Regions from separate parts of the Streptomyces sp. NBC_01283 genome, predicted to be linked through region 1. Evidence: riboswitches for the same ligand, from Rfam matches in the RefSeq annotation. Region 1 holds a riboswitch; each other region holds the start of a gene.
What was found. Region 1 has a riboswitch for cobalamin ahead of OG302_RS25985 (ABC transporter substrate-binding protein). Riboswitches for the same ligand answer to the same signal wherever they lie in the genome.

Region 1 (5,183 bases):
GGGCTCCTGCACCAGCGCCCTGGCGACCAGCGCGCGCTGGCGCTCGCCGCCGGAGAGCCCGGCGAAGGCGCGGTGGGCGAGGTCCGCCGCGCCGACCCGGTCAAGGGCCTCGCCGACCAGGGCGGCGTCGTGCGCGGTGTCCGCCTCCCAGAAGCGTTTGTGCGGGGAGCGGCCCATGGCGACGATCTGCCGGACGGTGAGCTCGAAGCCGGTGTGTCCGTCCTGCGGGACGGTGGCGATGCGGCGGGCGCGGTCCTTGGCCGAGCGGGCGGCGAGGTCGTCGCCGTCCAGGAGCACGCGGCCACCGGTGGGCGTGAGGGTGCCGTAGACGCAGCGCAGGAGGGTGGTCTTGCCGCTGCCGTTGGGGCCGACGAGGCCGATGGTCTCGCCTCGGGCGGCGTGCAGGGTGACGTCGTCGACGAGGGTCTTGTCGCCCACGCGGTAGGAGAGCGCGTCGGTGCTCAGGACTGCCGGTTCGCTCATGCGGTGGCCTCCGTACGGTTCCTTCGCAGCATCCAGAGGAAGAAGGGGCCGCCGGTCAGCGCGGTGAGCACGCCCACCGGGATGTCCTGCGGCGCCGCGACCGTGCGTGCGGCGAGGTCGGCGGCGACCAGGAACACCGCGCCCATCAGGGCCACCACCGGCAGGAGCGCCCGGTGGGCGGCGCCGACCAGCATCCGGGCCGCGTGCGGCACGAGCAGGCCCACGAAGCCGATGGCCCCGCTGTACGCGACGAGTACGCCGGTCAGGAGCGAGGCGAGGACGAAGACGGCGGCGCGGAAGCGGGCCGTGTCGAGGCCGAGGACGGTGGCGCCCTCCTCCCCCACCAGGAGCAGGTCCAGGGGGCGGGCGAGGGCGACGAGCAGGGCCGTGCCCGCGATGAGCGCGATGCCGGGCAGGGCGAGCATGTCCCAGCGGGCGCTGCCGAGGCCGCCGAGGGTCCAGTACAGGACTTCCTTGAGGTGGTCGGCGCTGTCGGCCGTGATCAGGATGAGGCTGGTCAGCGCGGAGAGGATGTACGAGACGGCCACTCCGGCCAGGATCAGGCGGCCGGTGGCGAATCCGCCGCCGGATCTTGCCAGGGTGTAGACGACGAGCAGTGAGAGCAGGGCGCCGGCGAAGGCCGCGGCGGGGAGGGTGACGGTGGTGGCGAGGCCCGCGCCCAGGCCGAAGACGCTGCCGAGGACGATGACGGCCACCGCTCCGGCCGAGGCGCCGGAGGAGACGCCGAGGAGGAAGGGGTCCGCGAGGGGGTTGCGCACCAGGGCCTGGAGGACGGTGCCGATGACGGCGAGCCCCGCGCCCACGGCTGCGCCGAGCAGGACCCTGGGGAGTCTTACGTCCAGGACGATGGTGCGGAACGGGGAGGGTTCCGCGTGGCCGGTGAGGATCTCCAGGACGTCGGCCGTCGGTATACGGACCGAGCCGAGGGCCAGGCCGGCCACGACCGCTGCCGCGAGGGCGAGAAGGAGCCCGGCGACGACGGTGCCGTACATCACCGGCTTCGCCGAGTTCGTCCTCGAACGCCGGACGGGCTGGGAGCGGCTCCGCGAAAGCCCCTTCACAGCTGGTCCGCCAGCTTCTTCACCGCCCCCGGTGCCCTCACCCCCACCACCGCGTCCGACAGCGGCAGTACCGCGAAGCGCTTGTGCTCGATGGCGGGGACGTCCGCGAGGACCGGGTCGTCCAGGAGGCGCTTCTTCTTCTGGGCCACGGTCGTGCCGCCGTAGTCGAGGATCACGATGACCTCGGGGTTGCGGTCGACCACCGTCTCCCAGGAGGCGTCGCCGAAGGACTTGTCGAGGTCGGCGAAGACGTTGCGGCCGCCCGCCCGCTCGATGATGTCGTTGCCGATGCCGCGGCCGCCCGCCGTGAACGCGGTCTTGTCGCCGCTGTCGTAGACGAAGACGGGGACGGGCTCGCGGCCCTTCGTGTCCTTGGCGGCGTCCTTCAGGTCGCGCCGCGCCTGGCCCACCCACTTGTCGGCCCGCGCCCGCACCCCGAAGGTGGAGCCGACCTCCCGCACCTCGCGGTAGACGTCGTCCATGGTCACGGGCTTCTTCGCGCAGCCCTCGACGTTGAGGCGGCTCTCGATGCCGGACTTGGCCAGGGCCCCGCGGCTGCGGCCCTCGCCCGCCTGGAAGGCGCTCGCGTAGCCGCCGTAGACGAATTCGGGGTCGGCCGCGAGGAGCTTCTCGTAGGAGGGGTACTCCTTGGCGAGGACCGGGGCGTCCGCGTAGGCCTTCGCGTACTTCGGCAGGACCTTGTCGTCCAGGTAGGCCGTGCCGGCGATGCGGTCCTCCAGGCCCAGTTCCAGGAGCACTTCCGTCGCGTGCTGGTTCATCGTCACGGCGCGCTTCGGGGGTTCTTCGTACGTCGTCTTCACGCCGCAGTTGGTGACCGTGTACGGGAATCCGGCGGCCTTCGCGGTGGGCTTGCCCGCATCGGATTGCGTGCCGGAGTCGGCGGCGGACGAGCAGGCGGCGAGCGGGACGAGCAGGGCTGCTGCCGCGAGCAGGCGTAGGGGGCGGGATATGGGGCGGGACATGGCTGAGCTGCCTCCTCCAGGGGATTTCCGCGTCCCCTGCGTCGTGGGAGAAGAAGGCGGCAGGTCAGTTCCTGACTGCCCCGCCCGCGGAGGGTGGGGTCACAGTGGCGGGACCGTGCCGGATTCGCACCGGCTTCCTGGGTCCTGCCGCCTCAAAGGTGAAGCTCAGTATGCCTGGACGACCTTCACCTCTTCTTCGGTGACCTCGCCGTCCACGATCCGGTAGGAGCGGAACTGGAACTCGCCCGCGTCGTCGGTGTCGGCCGTGGAAACCAGGACGTAGTGGGCGCCCGGCTCGTTGGCGTACGTGATGTCGGTGCGCGAGGGGTAGGCCTCGGTCGCCGTGTGCGAGTGGTAGACGATCACCGGCTCCTCGTCGCGGTCGTCCATCTCGCGGTAGAGCTTGAGGAGGTCGCCCGAGTCGAACTCGTAGAACGTGGGCGAGCGGGCGGCGTTCAGCATCGGGATGAAGCGCTCGGGGCGGCCTGTGCCCTCCGGGCCCGCGACCACACCGCAGGCCTCGTCGGGGTGGTCCTGGCGCGCGTGCGCGACGATCTGGTCGTGGAGGGCCTGGGTGAGGGTCAGCATGGCAGCCAGGATAAGCAGAAGGGCCGGTCCGTACCGAAGAGTGGTACGGACCGGCCCACATGCTGGGATGCAGCCTTACGGCACTACTTCACCGCGTCCTGCGGCGCGGTCTCACCGGTGGCCGCCTGCGGGCCACGGCGCTGCATGATCAGGTAGCCGACGCCCAGGATGAGCGCCCAGACGGGGGCCGCGTAGAGGGAGATCCGCGCGTCCTTGTCGATGCCCATCATCACGATGACCATCGCGATGAAGGCGAGCGCGAACCAGCTCGTGTACGGGGCGCCCGGCGCCCGGAAGGAGGACTGCGGCAGCTCGCCGCGGTCGGCCTTGCGGCGGTACTTGATCTGGCAGACCAGGATCATGATCCAGGCCCACATGCCGGAGATGGTCGCGAAGGAGACGACGTAGTTGAACGCCTCGCCCGGCCACTGGTAGTTGATCCAGACGCCGACCAGCATCAGTGCGGCGGAGAAGGTGGTGCCGACCAGCGGCAGGCCGTTCTTCGTGAGCTTGGTGAAGAACTGCGGGCCCTGGCCGTTCAGCGCCAGGTCACGCAGCATGCGGCCGGTGGAGTACATGCCGGAGTTGCAGGAGGAGAGCGCGGCCGTCAGGACGACGAAGTTGACGATCGCGGCGCCGACGCCGAGACCCATCTTGTCGAAGGCGGCGACGAACGGCGAGACGCCCGGCACGAACTGCGTCCACGGCACGACCGAGAGGATCATGATGAGCGCGCCGACGTAGAAGACGGCGATACGCCACGGCACGGTGTTGATCGCCTTCGGCAGGACCGTCTTCGGGTCCTTGGACTCACCCGCGGTGACGCCGACGAGCTCGACGGCGAGGAAGGCGAACATCACGATCTGCAGCGTCATCAGCGTGGAGCCAATGCCGTTCGGGAAGAAGCCGCCCTGGTCCCACAGGTGGGTCACGGAGGCGGTGTCACCGGCGTCGGAGAAGCCGATGGTGAGGATTCCGGCGCAGATGAGGATCATGCCGATGATCGCGGTGACCTTGACCATCGAGAACCAGAACTCGAGCTCGCCGAAGAGCTTCACGGAGATCAGGTTGGCGCCGTACAGGATGACCGTGAAGATCAGCGCGTACGCCCATTGCGGAATGGAGTCATGCGTCCAGAACTGCATGTACTGCGCGGCCGCCGTGACTTCCGTGATGCCGGTGACGACCCAGAAGAGCCAGTACGTCCAGCCGGTCACGTACCCGAAGAACGGGCCGATGAATTCACGCGCGTACTCCGAGAAGGAGCCCGACACGGCGCGGTACATGAGCAGCTCGCCCAGGGCCCGCATGATGAAGAAGATGACGAGGCCGGCGATGGCGTACGCCAGGATGAGGCTGGGTCCGGCCTTGTGAATGGCCTTGCCCGCGCCGAGGAACAGGCCGGTGCCGATGGCACCGCCGATCGCGATCATCTGGATCTGCCGGGCGCCGAGCCCGCGCTGATAACCCTCGCCTGACGAACCGGACGAACCGCCCGCTCCGTCGGCCTCATTGCCGTCGTGGTGCTCTTCGACCTGCACTGAGGTCATGGTGACGCCTTTCTCCACGCCGATCCGTGCCCGCAGTCTGCGTATGGCCACGGATCAGGTCCTGATCCCCCCGGATATGGATGGAGTGCTACCGGCGGTCTGCCGGCCCGAGCGCCACCGGTGACATGGGTGGCGTCACCGAGTGGTCGTGAAGATTTATCACGGCCGCAACAGTGATCGAAGGGGCGGCGTGTGGCCCACGCCACGAGAAGAACCGGACAAAAGTCCCTTGCCGCATCAAAAATGGGCAACGGAGTGACACGATCGTTATCCGGATTTGAGCGTCCGATGAGCGACCGAGAGGTAACCGCTGCTACATACAACGACTTTGCGGGTGACCCGCTCGGTTTCCGTGTGACTTCTAACCGATGAGGGTGGCGACCAGCGTCTCCTGCAGACCGCCGAGCCAGAGGTAGGCCATCACCATCGGCTTGCGCGGGTCGGAGTCCGGCAGCTGATAGAGGAGGTCCGTGTCCTCCTCGTCGGCCACCTCCAGG
Region 2 (5,183 bases), 1.3 Mb from region 1:
CACAGCGTGTCGACGAAGCCGGTGTTACCGGAGAGCTGGTGCGCCCGGTAGAAGAGCACCCCCACGGTCGGCCGGCCCTCGACGAACGGGCGCGTGCCGTGCACCCCGTACTCGGGCATCTTCTTCGGCTCGGCGCTCTGCCGCTCATGGGCGTCACCGGAGCGCGCGGGTCCCGCCGCGAGGACGTCCTCCTTGAGGAACCGCACCAGCTCACGCAGGTTCTCCGCGCCGCCCTCGACGAGATACCGCAGGGCTTCCGCCACCGACCCCGCGTGCACGGTCGACTCGGCCATCAGCTCCGCGTCCGGCACGGCCTCGCCGCCGAGCAGCACCGTCGGGATCCCGGCGGCCTTCAGCGCCGCGAGCCCGTCCTCCCAGGCACGCTTGCCGCCGAGCAGGCGTACGACGGCGACGTCCGCGCCCTCGATCAGCGCGGGCAGCTCGTCCTGCACGTCGACCCGGGTCGGGTTGCCGATGCGGTAGGGGGCGCCGGAGGCACGGGCGGCAAGGAGGTCCGTGTCGGCGGTGGACAGAAGCAGGACGGTCATGAGGGTGCCCCCGGTGCGATGAAGGGGAGACCGGCGGGTGCGCCGGTCTCGATCAGGCTGAGCAGCGCGTCCGTGTCCGCGTGCCCTTCGATCAGGTCGCCGAGCAGGTCGAGCTGCTCCTCGCGCAGTGCGCCGAAGCTGGTGTCGGGCGCGGGCACGAATCGGCGCCCGGCGGCGCGGGCCACCTCGGTGAGGAAACGCCGCCGGAACGCGTCGCTCTCCAGCGAGCCGTGCCAGTGCGTGCCCCACACCTCGCCGACACGGCAGCCGTCCAGGAAGGGCTCTCCGCCCAGGATCTGAGCGACGCCGTGATGGATCTCGTACCCCTCGACGGGTTCTCCGAGGGCCTCGCCGACGGGCCGCGCGAGGGTCTTCTCCCGCTCGAACCGGACGCGCACGGGCAGCAGTCCGAGCCCGTCCACGGCGCCCGCCCGCGACTCGACGTCGTCCTCGATGTGCTCGCCGAGCACCTGGAAGCCGCCGCAGATCCCGAGCACGGGCCGCCCCTCGGCGGCACGCCGGGCGATGGCGTCCGCGAGGCCGCGTTCGCGCAGCCACTCCAGGGCACGCACGGTCCCGCGCGTGCCGGGGACGATCACCAGGTCGGCGTCGACGAGTTCCTCGGCCCGGTCCACGAACCGCACGACGACGCCCGGTTCGGCGGCCAGCGCGTCCACGTCCGTGAAGTTCGACATCAGCGGTACGGCACAGACGGCGACCCGCAGCACGTCCGCACCGATCGGGGGAGCGACCACGGACTCCCGCACGGCGCCCCGCAGGGACACCCGGAGCCCGTCCTCCTCGTCGATGCCGAGGCCGTGCTGGAACGGCAGCACACCGAACGTCCGCCGCCCGGTGAGCTCATGGAGCATGTCGAGCCCCGGTTCGAGCAGCGAGACGTCGCCCCGGAACTTGTTGACGAGGTACCCGGCGACCAGCTCCTGGTCCTGGGCGCTCAGCAGCGCGGTGGTCCCGAAGAAGGAGGCGAAGACGCCCCCGCGGTCGATGTCTCCCACCACGACCACGGGGAAGCGGGCGGCCCGCGCGATCCCCATGTTCACGATGTCCGTACGCCGCAGATTGATCTCGGCGGGACTGCCCGCGCCTTCACAGATCACGGCGTCATAGCTGCCCCGAAGTTCCTCCAGGCATCCCACGACGGTGGAGAGCAGCGCTTCCTGCCGCCCTCCGTGGTAGCCCCTGGCGCTCATCTCGCCCACGGGCTTGCCCATCAGGACGACCTGGCTGCTGCGGTCGCTGCCCGGCTTGAGCAGCACGGGGTTCATCAGCGCGCTCGGCTCGACCCGGGCGGCCTGCGCCTGCATGGCCTGGGCCCGCCCGATCTCGGCACCCTCGCGCGTGACGAAGGAGTTGAGGGACATGTTCTGCGCCTTGAAGGGCGCGACGGAGACCCCCTTGCGGGCCAGCCACCGGCAGATCCCGGCGGTGACGACGCTCTTCCCCGCGTCGGACGTCGTCCCGGCGACGAGCAGTCCACCGCTCATGAGGCCCTGCCTTTCCGTAGTGTGCTCACGGCCGCGGCGACGCCCAGGGCCAGCAGCCCGACCCGCCGCGACAGCTTCACGGCCCGCTCGATGTCGGCGACCTCGACGCCCCGCCCGGCCTCGTTGAGGACAGGTCGGTGCTCGACACGCCCCGCGTACGAGAGCGTCCCCCCGAGCCGTACGCCCAACGCCCCGGCGAAGGAGGCCTCGACGGGCCCCGCGTTGGGGCTCGGATGCTTCGCCGCATCGCCGCGCCAGGCGCGCAGGGCTCCCCGCGGCGCGTCCCCGGCGGCAGCCGCGAGCACGGCGGTGAGCCGGGCCCCGGGCCACCCCAGTACGTCGTCGAGCCGCGCGGAGGCCCAGCCGTAGCGCCGGTACCTCGCGGATTTGTGCCCGACCATGGCGTCGAGGGTGTTGACGGCCCGGAAGGCGACGAGCCCGGGAACGCCGCCGACGGCGCCCCACACGAGCGCCCCGACCACGGCGTCGGAGGTGTTCTCGGCGACGGACTCGACCACGGCGCGCGCGATGCCGTCGGCGTCCAGCGCCTGCGGGTCCCGGCCGCACAGATGCGGCAGCCGCTCCCGCGCCACCTCGATGTCCCCGGCGGCCAGCGCGCCGCCGACGGCCCGCGCCTCACGCCCCAGCGAGGTGCCGCCGACCACGGCCCAGGTGGTGGCGGCGGTCAGCGCGACGGATGCGGCGCGCGAGTCACGTACGAGAGAAGAGGCCAGGACGGCGGCACCGGCCGCACCTCCGGCACACACCACGGCATGCAGGGCGCCCCACCCGCGGTGGTCACGCCACAGCACACGCTCGACGGCAGCGGCGGCCCGCCCGAACGCGGCGACCGGATGCCCGCGGCGGGGATCGCCGAGGAACAGGTCACCGAGGAGGCCGGCGGCGGCGCCGTACGCGAAGTCGCGATCGGCACGCATCGGTTCAGCCGGCCGTTGTGCCGAGAGGAGAGCTCACGCTCGGGAACTGGTCCGGCAATGGGCGGCCGCGCATGGCGATATGTCCTCACTCAGGGTGTCCGCGCCCTGGTTCGACGTGATCGGCGGCGAGAGTTCCTGGCTTCCGAGGAGTCAGTTCCTCGATGACAGTGGCGGGACCGCGCCGGATTCGCACCGGCTTCCTCTCCTGCTGCCGTATTGGCTCCGGCAGTCCACCACGGCCCGCGAAGGCCCGTCAACTCGCCGTTGACCTGCGACGGGAGAGTGTGCTGAGGCCCACAGCCGGGCCTCTGACGGCTCCTTGCCGAGCCCACGGACAAAAGTGGGGTGCGGGACGCCGAAGCGTCCCGCACCCCACTGAGAACCGCCGTCGTCAGGCGACGATCAGATAGATCCCGTACGCCACTGCCGCCGCGCAGAGCGCGAAGCACACGTACGCGCCCGTGCGTGCCGCCGCGGCGGTGCCGCCCGCGGCCGAGGGGGCGCCGGACGTCGCCGCCTCGCGCTTGGCGAGGCCGACGATGCCGAGGGTGAACAGGCCCACCAGGGCCACCGTCACCGCGAGGCTGACTCCGAAGACGGAGCCGAGAGCTGCCCAGTCGATGTCCATGCTGACTTTTCCTTACACCGTTGCGGGCCGGGCGGGGTCCGCCACGGTGCTGGTCGGGGCCGGGATGGTGGTCTTGACGAGGTCGACGTCGGTGCTGGTCACGGCCGACCCGGTGGGCGGCGGACTGACGGCGGCGATCGCGGTGGTCACGACACCGGCGGGCTCGGCGTCGAGAGCGCCGGGCTCGTCGTTCGTGACGTTCGTGTGGTCGACGGCGTTGCGCCGGGACAGCACCCAGATCACGGCCGAGCCGGCCACCAGCAGCGCGGCGGTCGCCGCGACGCCCCAGGGGCCCTGCTTGGTGAGGAACTCCGCGCCCGCGCCGACCAGACCGGCGGCCGGCAGGGTGAGGCCCCAGGCGACGAACATCCGGGTCGCCGTGGACCAGCGGACCACGCCGCCCTTGCGGCCGAGGCCCGCGCCCATCACGGCGCCCGAGCAGACCTGGGTGGTGGAGAGCGAGAAGCCGATGTGCGAGGAGGCGAGGATCGCGGTCGCGGCGCTGGTCTGGGCGGCGAAGCCCTGCTGCGGCGCGAGGTCCGTGAGGCCCTTGCCCATGGTGCGGATGATGCGCCAGCCGCCGAGGTACGTGCCGAGCGCGATGGCGACACCGGCCGAGACGATGACCCACATCGGGGGGTTGGCACCCGGGTTCAGGACGCCGCCGGTGATCAGGGCGAGCGTGATGATGCCCATGGTCTTCTGCGCGTCGTTCGTGCCGTGCGCCAGCGAGACGAGGCCGGCGGAGGCGATCTGACCGGTGCGGTAGCCCTTGGCGGTCGCCCTGGTGTCGGTGTTGCGCCCGATGCGGTACGTCAGGCGCGTGGCCAGCGTCGCGGCGATGCCGGCCACCAGGGGCGCGGCGATCGCGGGGATCAGGATCTTGGTGACGACGGTGCCGCCGTTGATCGACGACCAGCCCATCGACATGACAGCGGCGCCGATGAGGCCGCCGAAGAGTGCGTGGGAGGAACTGGAGGGCAGGCCCACCAGCCAGGTCAGCAGATTCCAGAGGATCGCGCCGACCAGGGCCGCGAAGATCACCTCTGTCTTCAGTCCGTCCTCGTTGACGATGCCGCCGGAGATGGTCTTGGCGACTTCGACGGAGAGGAAAGCGCCGACGAGGTTCAGCACGGCGGACATGGCCACCGCCGTCTTGGGCTTGAGAGCGCCAGTCGAGATGGTGGTCGCCATCGCGTTGGCTGTGTCGTGGAAACCGTTCGTGAAGTCGAACACGAGAGCGGTAACGATCACGATCCCGAGGAGAAGCGTGATGTGTTCCATTTACCCAGGCTTCTGTTGGACGTCAGTGGCAAGTGGAACGTAGGCAATGTGGGTGAACGGAAAGTGAACTGGGTCGGGCCGTGCGGTGACCCAATGCGCGGCACTGTCACTCCGGTTGTGCCGGGGCCCTGACGAAGATCGCCCGGAGCGGCGGCCGGAAGCCTGGATTCCGGGCTTCTGGGGTGCCTGGCCCGTGCCCGGCCGCCCCCGGGCGAACCTCTTCAGCGGTCCGGCGATCCGTTGGAGAGATCCTGATCACCCCGTAGGGGTGGTGGCGCAG
Region 3 (5,183 bases), 850 kb from region 1:
ACGCGTACGCCACTCCCTCGCGCAGGACCAGTACGTGGTCGCAGAACATCGCCGCCAGGTTCAGGTCGTGCAGGGCGATCACGCTGGTCAGGGGGAGGTCCGACACCAGGGAGAGGAGGTCGAGCTGGTGCTGGACGTCCAGGTGGTTGGTGGGTTCGTCGAGGAGCAGTTCTCTGGGCTGCTGGGCCAACGCCCTTGCTATCTGCACCCGTTGGCGTTCGCCGCCCGAGAGCGTGTGCCAGGACTGGGCCGCCCTGTCGGACAGGCCCGTGCGGGTCAGGGCCTCCCGTACCGCCTCCTCGTCCTCGGAGGTCGGGAGCGACCACGCCCTGCGGTGCGGGATGCGGCCGAGTCGTACGACCTCCTCCACCGACAGCGCCACTTGCGTCGTGGCCTCCTGGTCCACCACCGCCACCCTGCGTGCCACCGTGCGGCGGCCCACGTCACGCAGCGGGTCGCCGTCCAGCGTGACCACTCCCGATGTCGGGGCCAGGACGCCCGCCAGGATGCGGAGGAGGGTTGATTTACCCGAACCGTTGGGGCCCAGGAGGCCGACCGTCGCCCCGGGGGGCGGGGCCAGCGTCACTCCGTCGACTATCAGGCGGCCCGCTGCCGTTCTGGTGACTCTGTCCGCCCGCAGGCCGGAACTGGCCGCGCTCATGTCGTCCTCCGGGTGCGGTAGAGGACAAGGACGAACGCCGGGACGCCGATCAGGGACGTCACCACCCCCACGGGAACCTCCTGCGGGTCGAGGACCGTACGGGCCAGCGTGTCCACCCACACCAGGAACACCGCGCCCGCGAGCGCCGTGACCGGGAGGAGGCGTGCATGCCCGGAGCCGACGAGCGCTCGGGCCGCGTGCGGCAGGACCAGGCCCACGAAGCCGATGGCGCCCGCGCTGCTGACCAGCGCCGCCGTCAGGAGGGCCGTGACGGAGAGCAGCATGAGCCGGGTGCGGGCCACGTGGACGCCCAGCGTCGCCGCCGCGTCCTGGCCGAACGCGAACGCGTCCAGAGTGCGCGCCTGCGTCAGACAGATCGCGAGGGCAGCGAAGAGCACCGCCGCGCACAGCCAGACGTCCGTCCAGCCCACCCCGCTCAACGAGCCGAGCAGCCAGAACAGGACGCTCCGCGTCGTCTCCGCGTCGCCCGACGTGAGGATCACGAACGAGGTGAGGGCGGAGAAAAGCTGCATCGCCGCCACACCGGAAAGCACCACCCTGTCGGCGCTTCCGCCCAGGGTGTGGCTCAGGAGCAGGACCAGCGCGAAGGAGCAGACAGCCCCGGCGAAGGCACCCGCCGAGACCGACACCACTCCCCCGCCGACCCCCAGGACGACGATCGCTACCGCGCCCGTGGACGCGCCCGACGAGACGCCGAGCACGAAGGGGTCGGCGAGCGGGTTGCGCAGGAGCGACTGGAGGACCGTTCCGCAGACCGCGAGGCCCGCGCCGCAGACCGCCGCGAGGAGCGTGCGCGGCATGCGCAGGTTCCAGACGATGCCGTCCCTGATGGGCGTCAGCCGCGCCTCTCCCCAGCCAAGGTGGGCCGCGACCGCCGACCATACGTCCGGTACGGAGATGTCCGCGGGGCCGATGGTGACGGCCACCGCGACGGAGAGGGCGAGGACGGCCAGGCCCGCGGTCCAGAGCAGGATCTGGCGTATGCCGCCGGGGGCGGCTCCCCCGGCTCCCCTCACTTGGCGAGCCCGAACTCGCGCAACGCTTCCGCGACTTGTTCCACGCCGTCCACCGTGCGGATCGTCGGGTTCATGGCCTGGCCGCTCAGCAGCACGTACCGCTTCTTCTTCACGGCGGTCAGGTTCTTGGTGACCGGATTGGTCTCCAGGAACTCGATCTTCTTCTTCGCGCTCTCGGCCGTCTGCGACTTGCGGGTGAGGTCTCCGATGACCAGCACGTCCGGGTCGCGGTCCGCCACCGTCTCCCAGTTGATCTGGGGCCACTCCTCGCGGGTGTCGTCGAAGACGTTCTTCGCGCCCAGTTCGCGGGTGATGATGCCGGGCGCCCCGCAGCAGCCCGCGATGTAGGGCGCGTCGGAGTTGGCGAACCAGTAAAGGATCTTCGCGCCCGACGCGTCGACATCCCGCGTCGCCTTCGCCACCCGGCCCTTGAGCTCCGCGATCAGGCGCTCGCCGCGCTTCTCGACCCCGAAGGCCTTGGCCAGGTCCCGCACTTCGCCGTAGACGGTGTCCATGGTGAGCGTCCTGACGCGGGTGCCGTCGCCGTCGCCGCTGTTGTCCTTGCCCGCGCAGTCGGAGGGCGAGACATAGGCGGGTACGCCGAGTTCGGCGAACTTGGCGCGGTCGGCGACGCCGCCCTTGCTGACCGTCGCCTCGAAGGAGGCGGTGACGAAGTCCGGTTCCTGGGCGAGGACCTTCTCGAAGGAGGGGTAGCTGTCGGCGAGGCGCTCGACCTTGGCGTTGTCCTTCGCCAGGCCCTTGAGCACCGGGTCGGTCCAGGTGCCGCTGCCGGCCATGCGGTCCGCGAGGCCGAGGGAGAGCAGGATCTCCGTGGAGCCCTGGTCGAGGGAGACGGCCCGCTGCGGCGGTGCCTTGATCTCCGCCTTCTTGCCGCAGGAGGTGAGGGTCAGCGGGTACCCGCCGGCCTTCTTGTCCGCGTTCGATGCGGTGGAGGTCGCCGACGGGCCGCCGCAGGAGGTCAGCGTGACGGCCAGGGCCGTGCCGAGGAGGAGGGCAGAAACGCGTGCACGACGGGCTGGCATACGTACACGACGGGCTGTGGAGGACACGAGATCCCTTGAGTCTCACGGCTCATACGCGGAGCCTGGCCTGCTTCGTCACCTCCGCCGCCCGGTGTGCGGACGAAGGTGCCAGCAGGTCTTCGGACTCGGGGATCGGCCGGGCGGGGCGCCTTCCCAGGCGTCCGTGGACGCCCAGTGGCCGTGGCCCCGCCCGTTCCCCCTCACCGCTGCGCGTCAGTTCCGGATTCGCACCGGATTCCCTGGCCCTGGTGTGGGTTGACTGGCGTGCGCAAGCTATCACGCGAGGTCAGGACGGCTGCTCGGGCCTCGGTGCGCCGCGGTAGGTGCCGAAGGACCACTTGTTGCCCTCGGGGTCCGCGATCGCGAACTCCCGGCTGCCGTACGGCTGGTCCTCGATCTCACGGATGATCTTGACGCCCGCGGTGCTGAGCCGCTGGTAGAGGTCGTCCACGCGGTCGGTGACGACGTACGCCCCGAAGGTGCCCGGCTTCAGGCACCAGTCCTGGGACTTCTCGTCGTACGAGCCGAGCATGATCGCGCCGCCCTCGGGCCAGTCGAGCTCGGCGTGGGCCACGCGGTCGCCGTCCTCGTAGACGGCGGTGCGCAGGAAGCCGACCGTGCCGACCAGGAAGTCGATCAGGGCGGGTGCGTCATGGGCCTGGAGGGTCGGCCACACATCGGGGGCGCGCCCGGCGGAGATGGGCTGGGACGGGGTCCGGGGCTGCTGCTTCTCGGTCGTGTTCATGGGTCCTACTCTTCGCTCCCGCCATGGCTCCCGGCTTGGATATTCCGGCACTCTTCGGCCAGCCAGCCGCTGGGGCTCGCGCCGGTGTACTGCCGGAAGTCCCGCACCAGGTGGGAGTGGTCGTAGTAGCCGCAGTCGGCGGCGACGCGGGCCAGGTCGGGGGCGCCGCCCGCCGCGACGGGGCGTACGACGGCGTTCCGTGCGCGCTGGAAGCGCATCAGGCGGCCCGCCTGCTTGGGGCTCAGGCCCGTCTCGGCGCGGAAGAGCGTGGTGAGCCGGCGTTCGCTGAGGGCGACGTGCCGGGAGAGGCCGCGCAGGGTGCCCACTCCCTGATGCCGGGCCAGCCAGGCCCAGGCCTCGGTGACCTCGGGGCGCACGGAGCCGCTGGACGTGTCGGCCGCGCGCTGCCTCAAGTAGGCGGACAGGGAGGCGAATCGCTCCTCCCAGGTGCCCTGCTCGCACAGCAGCTCCCGTACGTCGGCTGCGCGGCGCCCCATCACCTCCGCGCCGGGCGTCACGAGCTCACCGGCCAGTTCCGCGGCCGGTACGCCGAACAGGGCACGGGCGGCGAGCGGGTGGACGGCGAGCTGGATGCCCGCCTCGTGCTCGGGCCGTACGACGTAGGCCGGAGTCTGGTGCAGACCGCCGAGGACGATGTCCGTGCGGACGGCGTCGCGGCCGCCCGCCTGCTCGGGGGTGCCGCCGGTGACGACGGGGCCGTCCAGCGAGAAGATCAGCGTCAGGTACGGGGAGGGCAGCCCGCGGTGCAGGCCGGGCCGCTCGCCCTCCGTGCGGTAGCCGACGGCGGACACCACCATGCCGTCGAGCCGCGGGGCGGCCCGCACGAACTCCCGGGAGACGGTCTCCATGCCTCCCAGTATGCGACGGGCACGGCTCCGCAGCAGGCCGGAGCGGGACTCCGGGGCACGCCCGGAAGAGAACCCGGAGCAGACCGGGCAGAGAACCGGGAGCAGACCGGGCAGAGAGCCCCGCGCAGGCCGCGCGTCTGACGCTGCTACCCGCGCCCGCCCGTCCCATGCCCGTTCCGTCCGGTGATGTCGATCATGGGAATCCGCCGCCCGACCCCATACGATGACCCGCCGCTCCGGACGGGGCGCAGACCGCTCTCAGGGGGCACAAAACCATGGCAGTAAAGGCAAAGGGCAAGCTGGCCGTCATCGGCACGGCGGGCGCGCTCACCGCGGCCGTCCTCGCGGGGACGGCACTCTGGCCGAGCACGGACGCGACGGCCGCGGACGCCTCCGCCACGACCGCGAAGACCGCCGCGAGGACCACGGCCGAGCTGAAGCACTGGCCCAAGCCGGTCGCGAAGAAGCTGGGCAAGGTCATCGCGAAGAACGAGGGCAAGGGCGCGTACGCCGTCTTCGACGCGGACAACACGACGTACCGCAACGACCTGGAGGAGTCCCTCCTGCCCTTCCTGGAGATGAAGGGGGTGCTGACCCGCAAGTCGATGGACCCGTCGCTGAAGATCATCCCCTTCAAGGACACGGCGAAGCACAAGGAGAGCCTCTACAGCTACTACAACCGGCTCTGCGAGGTCGACGACCAGGTCTGCTACCCGTGGGCCGCGCAGATCTTCTCCGGTTTCACGCTGAAGGAGCTCAAGGGGTACGTCGACGAACTCCTCGCCTACGACAAGCCGATCCCCGCCGAGTACTACGAGGACGGGAAGC
Region 4 (5,183 bases), 4.4 Mb from region 1:
CAGGGTTCCGTCGTACCCGCGTCCGGCGAGCCCGGCCTGCAGCCGGGTCGCCCGGTCGAAGGCCCGTACGAACGCGGTGGCCCCGAGGCCGCCGAGGGAACGCCAGGTCGCGGCACGGGTGGTGTGGCCGAGCCGCGCGGCCTGCGCCTGCCGGATCCGGCTCATGGAGTCCAGGAGCAGGAAGCTCATCCGGTACATGACGAGGGCCACGTCGACGACGGGTGCCGGCACGCCCGCCTTCACCAGGCGGGGCAGCAGGTCCGACATGGGTGTGGTGAAGGCGAAAAGCAGGACGCCCAGCGAGGCCGCCGACGTGCGCAGGAGCAGACCGCCCGCTCGCGCGGGGCCGCCATCGGCGAGCGTGACGAACCCTTCGGGCCCGCCGAGTTGGACGATGAGGGTCAGGGCGCCGGTGACGCAGAAGCCGAGCGGCACGCGGTAGGCGCGCCACAGTTTTCGGGGCGGCACACCGGCCGGTCCGAGCAGCACGGCGAGCGCGGCGACGAGCACGAGGGCGGCGCCCGGCCAGGGCGGCAGGGAGACGGCAAGGACGGTGAGGCCGAGCCCGAGCACGGCTTTGTCCACGGGGTGGCGGCGGCGCCAGCGACTGCTGTGCGCCGCCGCGTCGATGGGCAGCACGCGGGATCAGACCTGCTCGGTCGTGGTCCGGGTGCTGTCCACGTCGGCGGTCCGTTCCGCGGTTCCTTCCGCGGTTCCTTCTGCGGTCCTCTTCGCGGGGGCTTCCTTCGCCGACGCGATCTCCGCGCCCTGCCGGCGCCCCCTGCGCAGACCGAAGTAGTACGCGAGGACGCCCGCGCCCAGCGCCGCCTGCAGCGCGAAGAGCGCCGACTCGATCTCCCCGGAGGGGGGTTCGTACAGCGGCGAGAACCACGGCTCATAGTCCGGCTTGTTCTCGGTGATCGCGGTCTCGGCCTGGGAGTCGGACCCGGTGAACGGCTCCTTCTTGTCGTCGCCGAGGCCGAGCGCCAACGGCAGCACGGCGAGCGCGGCGACGATGACGAGGAGCAGAGTGTTGATCTTCGCGTTCCGGCTCATCAGGCGCTGGCCCCCGACTCCGTCTTCGTGTCCGTCTTCTTCCCCTGCAGCAGGACGCCGAGCCGTGTGAGCTCGCCCTTGCTCGACTGCACGAGCAGCCGCATCACCAGCACGGTGAGCAGTCCCTCGCTCACCGCGAGGGGGATCTGCGTGACGGCGAAGATGCCGCCGAACTTGCCCAGGGCGCCGACGAATCCGCTGCTGGGGTCCGGGAAGGCCAGGGCGAGCTGGACGCTGGTGACGCAGTACGTGGACAGGTCGGCGACGAACGCGCCGAAGAACACGGCGACCATGAGCGGCGCGTCGAACCGCTTCAGGAGGCGGTAGACGGCGTATCCGGCCCATGGCCCGACGATCGCCATGGAGAAGACGTTGGCGCCGAGTGTGGTGAGTCCGCCGTGGGCGAGCAGCAGGGCCTGGAACAGCAGTGTGATGGTGCCGAGCACCGTCATGATCGGCGGCCGGAACAGGATCGCGCCGAGCCCGGTGCCCGTCGGGTGCGAGCAACTGCCCGTGACGGAAGGGATTTTCAGTGCGGAAAGGACAAAAGTGAAGGCTCCGGAGGCGCCCAGGAGCAACGTGCTCTCAGGGTGCTCCTTGACCTCACGGGTCAGGGAGCGGACTCCGTGGACGACGAACGGCGCGGACGCTACACCCCAGGCGATCGCGTGCGCCGGTGGGAGGAAACCCTCGGCAATGTGCATGGCTAAGCAGACCCTCTCCAGCACCTCGTGGATGGACAACGCGCCTTGGCCGGTCTCCTGGCTGACGGGTCGTACCGACCGGACTCCGCCTTCCCGGGTGCGTGTGCACCCAGTGGCTGCCGCGAGGGCTGGAGCCGGACTTCCCGATCACAGTGGCGAGGGCCGCACCGGCATCACACCGGATTTCCCGAGCACCAAGGCGTGGTGACCATAGTGCGCATCCGAGTTTCCTGACAACTTGTGGGGTCGCCCCACCTGTGGCACGCGCGAGCGCACACGACCAGGGGCGTACGCCCCTGATCAACCCCTGTGCATCGGCTCGTGCACACCCGAAACGGGCCACGTTTCGCGGGAGACCGCCGCCTCCCCGCCGCGCAGCACCGCGAGCGTCCGGGCGGGGTGGCGGGGCCCGAGGAAGACGACGACGCCTTTGCCGTCGGGTGAGGGGTGGGTCGCCTGGGTCCAGCCCTGGCGCTCGTAGAAGCCCATGGCCTGCGCCGACCGGACCGAAGTCAGCAGCCAGACACGGTCGTCGGGAGCGCCTTCGGCCATCGCCGCCAGCAGGGCGGCTCCGATTCCGGTGCCCTGCGCCGCAGGGTGCACGGCGAGTTCGTCTATCTCACGGGCCCCGCACAGCCACGACCGGGCGCGCCCGGCGCCGAGTCCGGCCGCCGCCTGCGGATAGCAGCGGTCGGCGGGAAAGGGCTCGGGCGTGGTCCACCCGGTGGTGAAGCCGACGACGTCCGTCCCCTCCAGTGCGATCACCGCGGTGAACCCGGGACGGCGTACGTCGTCGCCGAGCCGGACCATGAATTCCGCCACCCTCTCCTCGTCCTCGTGCCAGGGCGGCACACGGAAGGCATCGGCGTAGACGGTGCGCAAGGCGGCGCCGTACGCGAGGAGTTGATGGCCCCGCAGTAGCCGGACGACCGCCGCCATCAGGCGGCCCTCGCCGCGGCCGCCCCCGGCCGCAGGGCCGCGTACGTCAGAGGGGCGGACGGGTCGACCGACACGTCCCAGGGGGCGGGCTCGGCCCCGGCCCGTACGAGCAGGTCGCCGACGGCGGCGATCATCGCACCGTTGTCCGTGCACAGGGTCATCGGGGGCACGCGCAGCCGCACACCTTCGGCCGCGCACCGCTCCTCGGCGAGCACACGCACCCGCGAGTTCGCGGCGACACCGCCGACCACGACGAGGGTGCGGACGCCGTGATCGCGGCAGGCGGCCAGCGCCTTGCGGGTCAGTACGTCCGCGACGGCCTCCTGGAGCGAGGCCGCGCCGTCGGCCACCGGCAGCTCGCGCCCCGCGTGCCCCTCGGCCCAGCGCGCGGCGGCGGTCTTGAGTCCGGAGAAGGAGAAGGCGTACGGGGCGTCCTTCGGTCCGGTGAGCGGGCGCGGGAAGGCGACCGCGCGCGGATCACCGCTGCGGGCCGCGCGGTCGATGGCGGGGCCGCCCGGGTAGGGCAGGCCGAAGACGCGGGCGGCCTTGTCGAAGCACTCGCCCGCCGCGTCGTCCAGGGTGTCCCCCAGGTGCACGATGGGATCGCGCGCCAGGTCCCGGACGAGCAGCAGCGAGGTGTGCCCGCCGGAGACGATCAGGACCACGCAGGGATCGGGCAGCGGGCCGTGCTCCAGCGTGTCGGCGGCGACATGCCCGGCCAGGTGGTGCACGCCGTACAACGGGACGTCGAGCGCGTACGCGAGGGTCTTCGCCCCCGCGAGGCCGACCTGCAGCGCGCCGGACAGGCCGGGACCCGTGGTGACCGCCACCGCTCCGATGTCGGACAGCTTCAGGTCCGCCTGGTCGAGGGCGTTTTGGACGACCGGGGTGAACGCGTGCAGATGCGCTCGTGCGGCGATCTCGGGAACCACGCCGCCGAACCGGGCGTGCTCGTCCATGCTGGACGCCACCGCATGGGCGAGCAGCCGCCCCTGCGAGACGATCCCCGCTCCGGTCTCGTCGCAGGACGACTCGATCCCCAGCACAATGCGCCCCGCTGCCACCGGCATCTCCTTCACCCACAGACTTTCTGCGTGGGAAGTGTAGTTGCAAGCCATGTGCAATAAGACCTCCGGGCGGTGTCCCCACCGCCGGGTGGCTCCGTGTCTCACCTCACGGTCCGGAATGTGATCAGTACTGCCCAAGACGCCGACCACCCTCTAGCCTGATGGGTGCAGCTGGTTCGCCCTGCCCGCCAGGCAGACGCGTCGCAAGAGGGAACCCGGTGGAAATCCGGGACTGCCCCGCAGCGGTGAGTGGGAACGACCGCCGTCATACGCACTGGGTCCGTCGCGGACCCGGGAAGCGACGGTCAGTAGGAACCTGCCTCGGCAGGTGTGCCCGCGAGTCCGAAGACCTGCCCGTTGCCCGTACGTGATCCCTCATGTGCGGACATCCCGGTGACCTCGTGGGCGGGTCGGCGTACAGATCAGGTGGAGCACCGCGCCGGTGGCGCGCGTCCGGTCCGCCCGGTCCGTCATCCCTTCGCGTCCGTGTCCCGTCCCCGGGATTCTCAGGAGTCATCTCGCGAAGGAGATTTCCGTGACAGCGAAGTCCGCAGCCGCGGCAGCACGGGCCACCGTGTACGGCTACCCCCGCCAGGGCCCCGACCGGGAGCTGAAGAAGGCCGTCGAGGGCTATTGGAAGGGCCGCGTCACCGCCGACGCCCTCCGGGAGACCGCGGCGATGCTGCGCCGGTCCACCTGGCGGCAGCTCGCCGACGCGGGCATCCACGAAGTACCGACGGGCGACTTCTCGTACTACGACCATGTCCTGGACGCCAGCGTCATGGTCGGGGCCGTCCCGCAGCGGCACCGCGAGGCCGTCGACACCGACGCCCTCGACGGGTACTTCGCGATGGCCCGCGGCACCCAGGACGTGGCGCCGCTCGAGATGACCAAGTGGTTCGACACCAACTACCACTACCTCGTGCCGGAGCTCGGCCCCGACACCGTCTTCACCGCCGACTCCGCCAAGCAGGTCGCCGAGCTCAAGGAGGCCGTCGCCGTGGGCCTCGCCGCGCGCCCGGTCCTCGTGGGCCCGGTGACCTATCTGCTGCTCGCCAAGCCCGCGCCCGGCGTGGCCGCCGACTTCGAGCCGCTCACGCTCCTCGACCGGCTGCTGCCCGTGTACGCCGAGGTCCTCGCCGATCTGCGTGCCGCGGGCGCCGAGTGGGTGCAGTTGGACGAGCCCGCCCTGGTCCAGGACCGCACCCCGGCGGAACTCAACGCCGCCGCCCGCGCCTACCGCGACCTGGGCGCCCTCACCGACCGCCCCCAGCTCCTGATCGCCTCCTACTTCGGCAGGCTCGGCGACGCACTGCCCGTGCTCGCCAAGGCGCCCGTCGAGGGCCTCGCCCTGGACTTCACGGAGGCCGCCGCCGGCCAGCTCCAGGATCTCGCCGCCGTCGGCGGGCTGCCCGGC

Region 2: another riboswitch for cobalamin. It lies ahead of OG302_RS31835 (cobalamin biosynthesis protein); the one in region 1 lies ahead of OG302_RS25985 (ABC transporter substrate-binding protein).
Region 3: another riboswitch for cobalamin. It lies ahead of OG302_RS29710 (ABC transporter substrate-binding protein); the one in region 1 lies ahead of OG302_RS25985 (ABC transporter substrate-binding protein).
Region 4: another riboswitch for cobalamin. It lies ahead of OG302_RS06205 (energy-coupling factor ABC transporter permease); the one in region 1 lies ahead of OG302_RS25985 (ABC transporter substrate-binding protein).

What each region holds. Positions count from the first base shown of each region.
Region 1 is NZ_CP108430.1:5,712,410-5,717,592, reverse strand. It holds gene OG302_RS25995 (ABC transporter ATP-binding protein) at 1-483, opposite strand, end outside; gene OG302_RS25990 (FecCD family ABC transporter permease) at 480-1,496, opposite strand; gene OG302_RS25985 (ABC transporter substrate-binding protein) at 1,562-2,548, opposite strand; cobalamin riboswitch at 2,593-2,750, opposite strand; gene OG302_RS25980 (M67 family metallopeptidase) at 2,714-3,136, opposite strand; gene OG302_RS25975 (amino acid permease) at 3,220-4,686, opposite strand; gene OG302_RS25970 (DUF2017 domain-containing protein) at 5,048-5,183, opposite strand, start outside.
Region 2 is NZ_CP108430.1:7,029,034-7,034,216, forward strand. It holds gene cobN (cobaltochelatase subunit CobN) at 1-548, opposite strand, end outside; gene OG302_RS31830 (cobyric acid synthase) at 545-2,053, opposite strand; gene OG302_RS31835 (cobalamin biosynthesis protein) at 2,050-2,991, opposite strand; cobalamin riboswitch at 3,100-3,242, opposite strand; gene OG302_RS31840 (hypothetical protein) at 3,383-3,619, opposite strand; gene OG302_RS31845 (anion permease) at 3,632-4,903, opposite strand.
Region 3 is NZ_CP108430.1:6,561,916-6,567,098, reverse strand. It holds gene OG302_RS29720 (ABC transporter ATP-binding protein) at 1-661, opposite strand, end outside; gene OG302_RS29715 (FecCD family ABC transporter permease) at 658-1,698, opposite strand; gene OG302_RS29710 (ABC transporter substrate-binding protein) at 1,695-2,741, opposite strand; cobalamin riboswitch at 2,834-3,020, opposite strand; gene OG302_RS29705 (VOC family protein) at 3,028-3,486, opposite strand; gene OG302_RS29700 (helix-turn-helix domain-containing protein) at 3,492-4,355, opposite strand; gene OG302_RS29695 (haloacid dehalogenase-like hydrolase) at 4,631-5,183, shown strand, end outside.
Region 4 is NZ_CP108430.1:1,306,898-1,312,080, forward strand. It holds gene cbiQ (cobalt ECF transporter T component CbiQ) at 1-639, opposite strand, end outside; gene OG302_RS06200 (energy-coupling factor ABC transporter substrate-binding protein) at 646-1,056, opposite strand; gene OG302_RS06205 (energy-coupling factor ABC transporter permease) at 1,056-1,760, opposite strand; cobalamin riboswitch at 1,790-1,988, opposite strand; gene OG302_RS06210 (GNAT family N-acetyltransferase) at 2,061-2,699, opposite strand; gene tsaD (tRNA (adenosine(37)-N6)-threonylcarbamoyltransferase complex transferase subunit TsaD) at 2,699-3,769, opposite strand; cobalamin riboswitch at 3,922-4,139, shown strand; gene metE (5-methyltetrahydropteroyltriglutamate--homocysteine S-methyltransferase) at 4,302-5,183, shown strand, end outside.